DNA from 2 places in the Arthrobacter sp. MYb224 genome. Region 1 is predicted to be linked to the other one. Evidence: riboswitches for the same ligand, from Rfam matches in the RefSeq annotation. Region 1 holds a riboswitch; the other holds the start of a gene.

Evidence for each region. Region 1 has a riboswitch for glycine ahead of cycA (D-serine/D-alanine/glycine transporter). Riboswitches for the same ligand answer to the same signal wherever they lie in the genome.
Region 2: another riboswitch for glycine. It lies ahead of gcvP (aminomethyl-transferring glycine dehydrogenase); the one in region 1 lies ahead of cycA (D-serine/D-alanine/glycine transporter).

The regions. Positions count from the first base shown of each region.
Region 1 covers NZ_PCPU01000002.1:280,547-283,957, forward strand. The annotation lists gene cycA (D-serine/D-alanine/glycine transporter) at 1-1,182, opposite strand, end outside; glycine riboswitch at 1,536-1,633, opposite strand; gene CQ017_RS04465 (metallophosphoesterase) at 2,261-3,298, opposite strand.
Region 2 covers NZ_PCPU01000010.1:122,316-125,726, reverse strand. The annotation lists gene gcvP (aminomethyl-transferring glycine dehydrogenase) at 1-2,117, opposite strand, end outside; glycine riboswitch at 2,283-2,380, opposite strand; gene CQ017_RS16110 (SGNH/GDSL hydrolase family protein) at 2,478-3,269, opposite strand; gene CQ017_RS16105 (serine hydrolase domain-containing protein) at 3,266-3,411, opposite strand, start outside.

The DNA.
Region 1 (3,411 bases):
CAGGTGCGGACGGCGCTTGCGGTACACGAGGTAACTGACCAAGATGATCGACCAAACAAACATGAAGCAAAGGGCCGCTACGGTGGTGACCAAGGTGAAAGCTACCATCACCGAATCGCCGCTGTAGAGCAGCACCACTCCGGCCAGCAGGAACATGCAGGAGAACATCAGCGCGTTGCGCGGCACCTTGTTTTCGGACAATTGGGCGAAGGCCTTCGGCGCATCGCCCTCAAGGGCCAAGCCGCGGATCATGCGGGAGGTCGAGTAGATGCCCGAGTTCGCGCTGGACGTCGCGCTGGTGAGCACCACGAAATTGATAATGCCCGCCGCACCGGCCAGCCCGGCCAAGGCGAACATGCCCACGAAGGGGGATTCTCCGGCGGAGAACAAGCGCCATGGCTGAACCGCCATGAGGATGATGAGCGCACCCACATAGAAGATCAGAATGCGGATAGGAATGGAGCTGATGGCCTTGGGGAGGGTCTTCTCGGGGTCCTTTGTTTCGGCAGCGGTGGTGCCTACCAACTCAATTCCCACGAATGCGAATACTGCAATCTGGAAACCTGCAACAAAGCCCATGAAGCCGGTCGGGAACATTCCGCCGTCGGTCCAGAGATTGTTGAAGGACGCGGTAGCACCGTTGTGCCCGAAGCTGGTGATGACCATGACCAGGCCAACAACAATCAGCGCGCAGATGGCCACGATCTTGATCATGGAGAACCAGAACTCGGTTTCGCCGAAGGCCTTCACCGTGGCCAGATTCAGTACCAGCAACAACGCGATACATGCGAGTGCCGGGATCCAGAGCGGAAGGTTCCCCCACCAGAAAGCGACGTAGTGCGCGATGGCCACCACATCTGCGATGCCGGTGACTACCCAACAGAACCAGTAGGTCCAGCCGGTAAAGAACGCGGCCCACGGGCCGAGCAGGTCACCTGCGAAGTCCGCGAAAGTCTTGTAGTTCAGGTTCGAAAGCAGCAGTTCGCCCATGGCACGCATGACGAAGAACAGCATGAAGCCGATAACCATGTAAACGAAGATGACAGATGGCCCGGCAACCGAAATGGTTTTACCCGAGCCCATGAACAATCCGGTGCCAATGGCACCGCCGATTGCGATGAGTTGGATATGACGATTTGAGAGCCCGCGTTCGAGTTTGGGCGAAGAGCTGGTATCGCTCATGCTGCTGCCTTCCAGGAGTGGTGAGGTGCTTCGATGAGGTGCCATGGCGAATCACTAATGGTTTCGTCACGTTGTGGCAGATCTACGTTCGCACTCGAACCGTCAGACTCCGGGACAAATTTCTCTGCGCCGCAACGTAGCGGGCGAGGTCCAGCCAGGGACCGCCCGAAGCGAACGCGGAGATAGTTTGCCAAAGGGAGGACTTTCGAATCGGGTGCGTACGGTGCGGCACGGTTCTTAGTTCCTCCCCAATCTGTTTGAAGACCTGAGAGTTTTCGCCTCGACCCGGTGAGGGGTCAGAGAGTTGCTCCGTCGGTGAGTATGGACTAGTCCATACTGCTTTCCAGATTCGCCTCGTCGTGGCGGTACGGGTGCCTGAGAGTTTCCCGGGGAGGAATTGCTCCTACGGCGCCCGCCCTTGGCTTGGGCGGGACTCTCCCGCCACGCGTCAACGGCGTACTGCTTGTGATTGCAGTCACAGTATGCCCGGCTCTTTTCTGCTTGCGCAAACCGGCATGGAGTTTATTGCGTGAGCAATCTATGGCTTGCTCAGGCCTGAGCCCGGCATTGGGCGGTTTTGGGGGAGGGGCTCGTTTTAAATATGAAGCGTTTTGTTGCCAAGTACGCACGGTGCCGCCGGATAATAATTTGCACATACTTTGAACAGAGTGAAATTTACTGGTCAGAAAGAGGGGAGCATATTCGCGGATCAGCTTTAGGACGAAATAAGTATGAAAATTTTGCAGCGGCTTCCTGAAAAATTGTTCTGGATGTTGGCTGCGTACGCCGAAGGTGTTTCGTTTTCTCCCGATGCTGCGCGCAACGCGGCGGCCTCGGTGTAGTTCTACCTGTCGCAAGTGCCGGGCATCGTACCTAGATTGGAATCGCCGGCCCGAACTATCCGCCGGTAATTAAAAACTAGAGCCCAGCCAATGGGCTGGGCTCTGGTTCATCACTCGCACCTTTGAGGAAGGTAGTTACCACTCTAGGGGCGGCAACTGTTTGGCTACTGTGTGCGCGGTGCTTATTCGCTTTGCACGCTGAGCGGATGCGCTAGGGCGGCGCCTCCTCGACGAAATTAGTTGGTGAAGGGAACGCGCTCCCAGCTGAGAATTTCTGCACCCTGTGCTGAGTTGGGCGCGACGCTCACGCGCAGCCACTCTCTTGATGTTGCGGCGCCCTCGACGGTGACCCGCTGCAAGTTCGGAACCGGGTCAACGCCGTAGACCTCTAGCCACGGTGAACCGGCGGCCAGCGGCGCATCTTCGTTGAACACGTGGCTGTCGCCATTGACCAGATACACCGGTCCGCCGAAGGCTGCTGATTCGTTGGCCAGGGCCTCGACGAACGACTTGAAGCCTGAAACGGATTCGGGGTTTGCCAGGGAATCATCCTCGAACCCGGGGGTGAACATATCTGCCTGGGTCATCACCACTACGGCGCGCGCCTGGGATCGTTTCGCATTGGCGAATGTTTCGGCCAGTTGGTCGAGGTTGGCTTCGGTGCGCAGCGCGACTTCTTCCAGCTGTTCGGAGGTTGGTTCGGTCAGTCCGAGCCCAGTCCACGGAGCCAAGGAGTTATTGGAACCTTGGACGTTCACCACGGAGAAGGCGATACGGTTCTTCGTGAATTGAACGTTTTCCGGTAAACCGATGTCAGCCTGGGAATCTACCCGCATGGTGCCGCCCAAGGTCTTGTTTTCGACCGGGAAGAACATCTCACGCAGGGTATCCAATCGCTCCAACGGGTTGTAGGCACCGTTATTGGCACGGTGGCAGTCAACCCATTCGTTGTCGCCCGGGGTGAATACCAGCGGAGTTTGAAGTCTGTCCAGTTCCTTCCTGACTAGGCCCAGGCGTTCGTCGGTGCACCGCTCGGAACCTGCCTTGATATCTCCAACGTGGGCAATGAAGCGAAGCTCGTCTTGCTCGTTGAGTTCACTGACCATGCTGGGGAATTCGGCCAGCTGGGCTGCGCCGTAAGGGATGTCTCCAATGACACCAAAAGTGTAAGCAGACTCTGCGGAGCCCGCGGAATTCGCAATTGCTGGGGCCGCCGGGGCGACGAGAATTGCGCAGGCTAGAGCGGCGAGACCGGGTAGGAATCGATTACGCATGGTTCACTCCTAATTTTCGATGCGAGGCGAAGCTGAAAAGACCTCTGCCACGCTACGCGGCAGGGGTTAAGCGCCGGCAACAGGAGCATGGCACGAGGGCGAAAACGAGCCTG
Region 2 (3,411 bases), on a different contig from region 1:
CCACCGCCGTGCGGGATGCAGAAGGTCTTGTGCAGGTTCAGGTGGCTGACGTCGCCGCCGAACTGGCCCGGCTGCGCGAGGCCCACCAGGGCGTTCATGTTCGCGCCGTCGATGTAGACCTGGCCGCCCGCGGCGTGGATCTTGTCACAGACCTCACGCACGTCGGCGTCGTAGACCCCGTGGGTGGATGGGTAGGTGATCATGATGGCCGACAAGACGTCCTTGTTGGCCTCGATCTTGGCATCCAGGTCGTTTGCGTCGATGGTGCCGTCCGCTGCGGTCTTCACCACGACGACCTTCATCCCTGCCAGCACGGCCGAAGCCGCGTTGGTGCCGTGGGCCGAAGCCGGGATCAGGCAGACGTTGCGCTGGGATTCGCCGCGCGAGGCGTGGTAGCCGGAGATGGCAAGCAACCCGGAGTATTCGCCCTGCGAGCCGGCGTTGGGCTGGATCGAGATGCCGGCGTAACCGGTGATGGCGGTCAACCGGCCTTCAAGGTCGGTGATCAGTTCGCGCCAGCCGATGGACTGCTCGGCGGGAACGTAGGGGTGGATCGTGGCGAACTCCGGCCAGGTGATGGATTCCATCTCGGCGGCCGAGTTCAGCTTCATGGTGCATGAGCCCAGTGGGATCATGGTGCGGTCCAAGGCCAGGTCGCGGTCCGAGAGGCGACGCAGGTAGCGCATCATCTGGGTCTCGGAGGAGATGGTGTTGAAGATCGGGTGGGTCATGTAGGCGCTGGTGCGCACCTGCGCCTCGGGGATCTCGAAGCCCTCCGGTACGGACAGCTCAACGCCGAAGACCTCGACCAGGGTGCGCACGATATCCGCGGTGGTTGCCTCATCGGTGGAGATGCCCACCTGGGTTTCGGAAACCTTGCGCAGGTTGATGCCGGCTTCGGCCGCCTTGGCGATGACCGCTTCCGCGTTCTCGACGTTGACCACAACGGTGTCGAAGAAGGAGTCGGACGCCAGGGTGAAGCCGCCGGAAACCAGCGAGCTGGCGATGACGCGAGCGTGGTTGTGCGCCCGGGTCGCGATCTGCTTCAGGCCCGCCGGGCCGTGGTAGACGCCATACATCGAGGCGCAAATGGCCAGCAGCGCCTGTGCGGTGCAGATGTTGGAGGTGGCCTTTTCGCGGCGGATGTGCTGCTCGCGAGTCTGCAGTGCCAGGCGGTAGGCGGGGGTGCCGGCGTCATCGGTGGAGACACCGACCAGGCGCCCGGGCATCGAGCGCTGCAGGCCCGCGCCGACGGCGAGGTAGGCAGCGTGCGGTCCGCCGAAGAACAGCGGCACCCCGAAGCGCTGGGTGTTGCCCACTGCGATATCCGCGCCCTGTTCACCGGGAGGGGTGATCATGGTCAGCGAGAGCAGGTCGGCGATGACAGTGACCATCGCGCCGGCGTCCTTGGCGGCGGCGATGATCTGCTTGTGGTCGGCAATCGAGCCGTCGTTGCCCGGCTGCTGGAGCACGATACCCGAGATGTCGCCTTCCGGCAGACCCTGGGAGAGGTCAACAACTTCGATTTCGAAGCCGAGCGCGTCGGCGCGGCCTTCGATGACCTTGATGGTCTGCGGGAAGATGTTCGAGTCCAGCACGGTCTTGCCGCTGGCCTTCTTCTTATTCGAACGGCGCATCATCAGCACGGCTTCGGCCGCCGATGAGGACTCATCGAGCATCGAGGCGTTGGCGATGGGCAGGCCGGTCAGGTCCATGACCATGGTCTGGAAGTTCAGCAGCGCTTCGAGGCGGCCCTGGGAGATTTCTGGCTGGTACGGGGTGTAGGCGGTGTACCAGGCCGGGTTTTCCACGATGTTGCGGCGAATCACCGCTGGCGTGAAGGTGTCGTAGAAGCCCTGGCCGATCATCTGGGTCTTCATCACGTTCTTGGATGCCAGGTTGCGCAGGTGAGCCAACGCTTCGGTTTCGCTCAGGGCAGCAGGAAGATCCAATGCCGCACCCTGGCGGATGTCGGCCGGAACTGCGGTGTCGATCAGCTCGTCGAGGCTGGAGTAACCCAGCGTCTGGAGCATGTGGTTTGCATCGGCCGGACGTGGGCCAATGTGGCGGGACACGAATTCGCTACTCGTTGATGCCGAGGTCTGCGTAATAGTCATGGTGCAGTTATCTCCAGGGGGATCTGTCTTGGCGCATGCCAAAGGAAGGTCTCTGTCCCTCCCCATCCCTGTTGCATAACCTGAGAGTTTTACGCATCCGACCTACAAAGCCGGGCGCTTGCACCTTCGGTGAACCGGAACGGGCCGGTTTCTTTCCAGAGTTGCCTCGTGATGGCGGTACGGGGGCCTGAGAGTTTCCTGGGGAGGAATTGCTCCTACGGCGCCCATCCATGGTGTGAACGGGTCTCTCCCGCCATCCGTCGAAGGCTGTGCCGTGGATCTGATGATCCAAAACACATCACCATCTTACCTGCACCGCATGCTTCTATCCAAGACCGGCGGCTCGGTTCGATTCACAAATTAACTTGCACTGGAGCCTTGAGCGAGTTTTACATAGGCGGGATATCTCGCTGGCAAGGAGTCTCCCGAGGACGTGCCCGTCAGCCGGCGCTTGATCCAGGGTCCCAAATGCTCCTTCACCCAGCCCATATCCTCGCGTAATCTCTCGCCACGGGAGTTGACCGGCAGCTGCGGCAACCCCGGAAGATTGATCTGCCCGGCCCATTCGGGCTCAACGATGCCGTGCCTGCCGAGCAGTTCGAGCACCTTGCGCGCCATCAACGCGTGGCCGAATTCGTTCATATGCAGCCGGTCCCCCGCCCAGTAGCGCAGGTCCGAAAATTCCCGCCAGCGCCAGTAGTCGGCCACCAGCGCACCATGGGTGTCAGCGATTTCGCGGATCTTCTCGTTGTAGATGGCGGTCCGCGGACGGGTCTTGTTGAATAGCGGGGAATCCACGGTGTCGAACCCGGTGAACAGCACCACGGTGCTGCCGGACTCGGCAAATCGGCGGACCATCCCGTCATAACCGCGCATGAGCGCGTCCAGATCGGCGCTGGGGCGCAGAATGTCGTTGCCCCCTGCATAGATGGTCACCAGATCGGGTTCCAACGCCAGCCCGGCGTCGAGCTGCTGGTTGATGACCTGGGAGATCTTCTTGCCGCGAATGGCAAGGTTCGCGTATTCCCAGTCGCCCTGGGTGCCCAGCACCTCGGCCACCCGGTCGGCCCAACCGCGCACCCGGTTAGGGCGCACCATGCTGATATCTCCGACACCTTCGGTGAAGGAATCCCCTAATGCAAGGAATTTCATTTCGCTCCCTTGGCCAAGATGAGCTGGCGGGCCAGCTGGCTCAGGCGCACGCCGGTCGAGATATCCTTTTCTCCTTCATTGCGCGAAGGGATGTAGCCGAAGCCCAGCTGGTAGGCCGGGTCGGCGAAGGCCAGCGACGAAT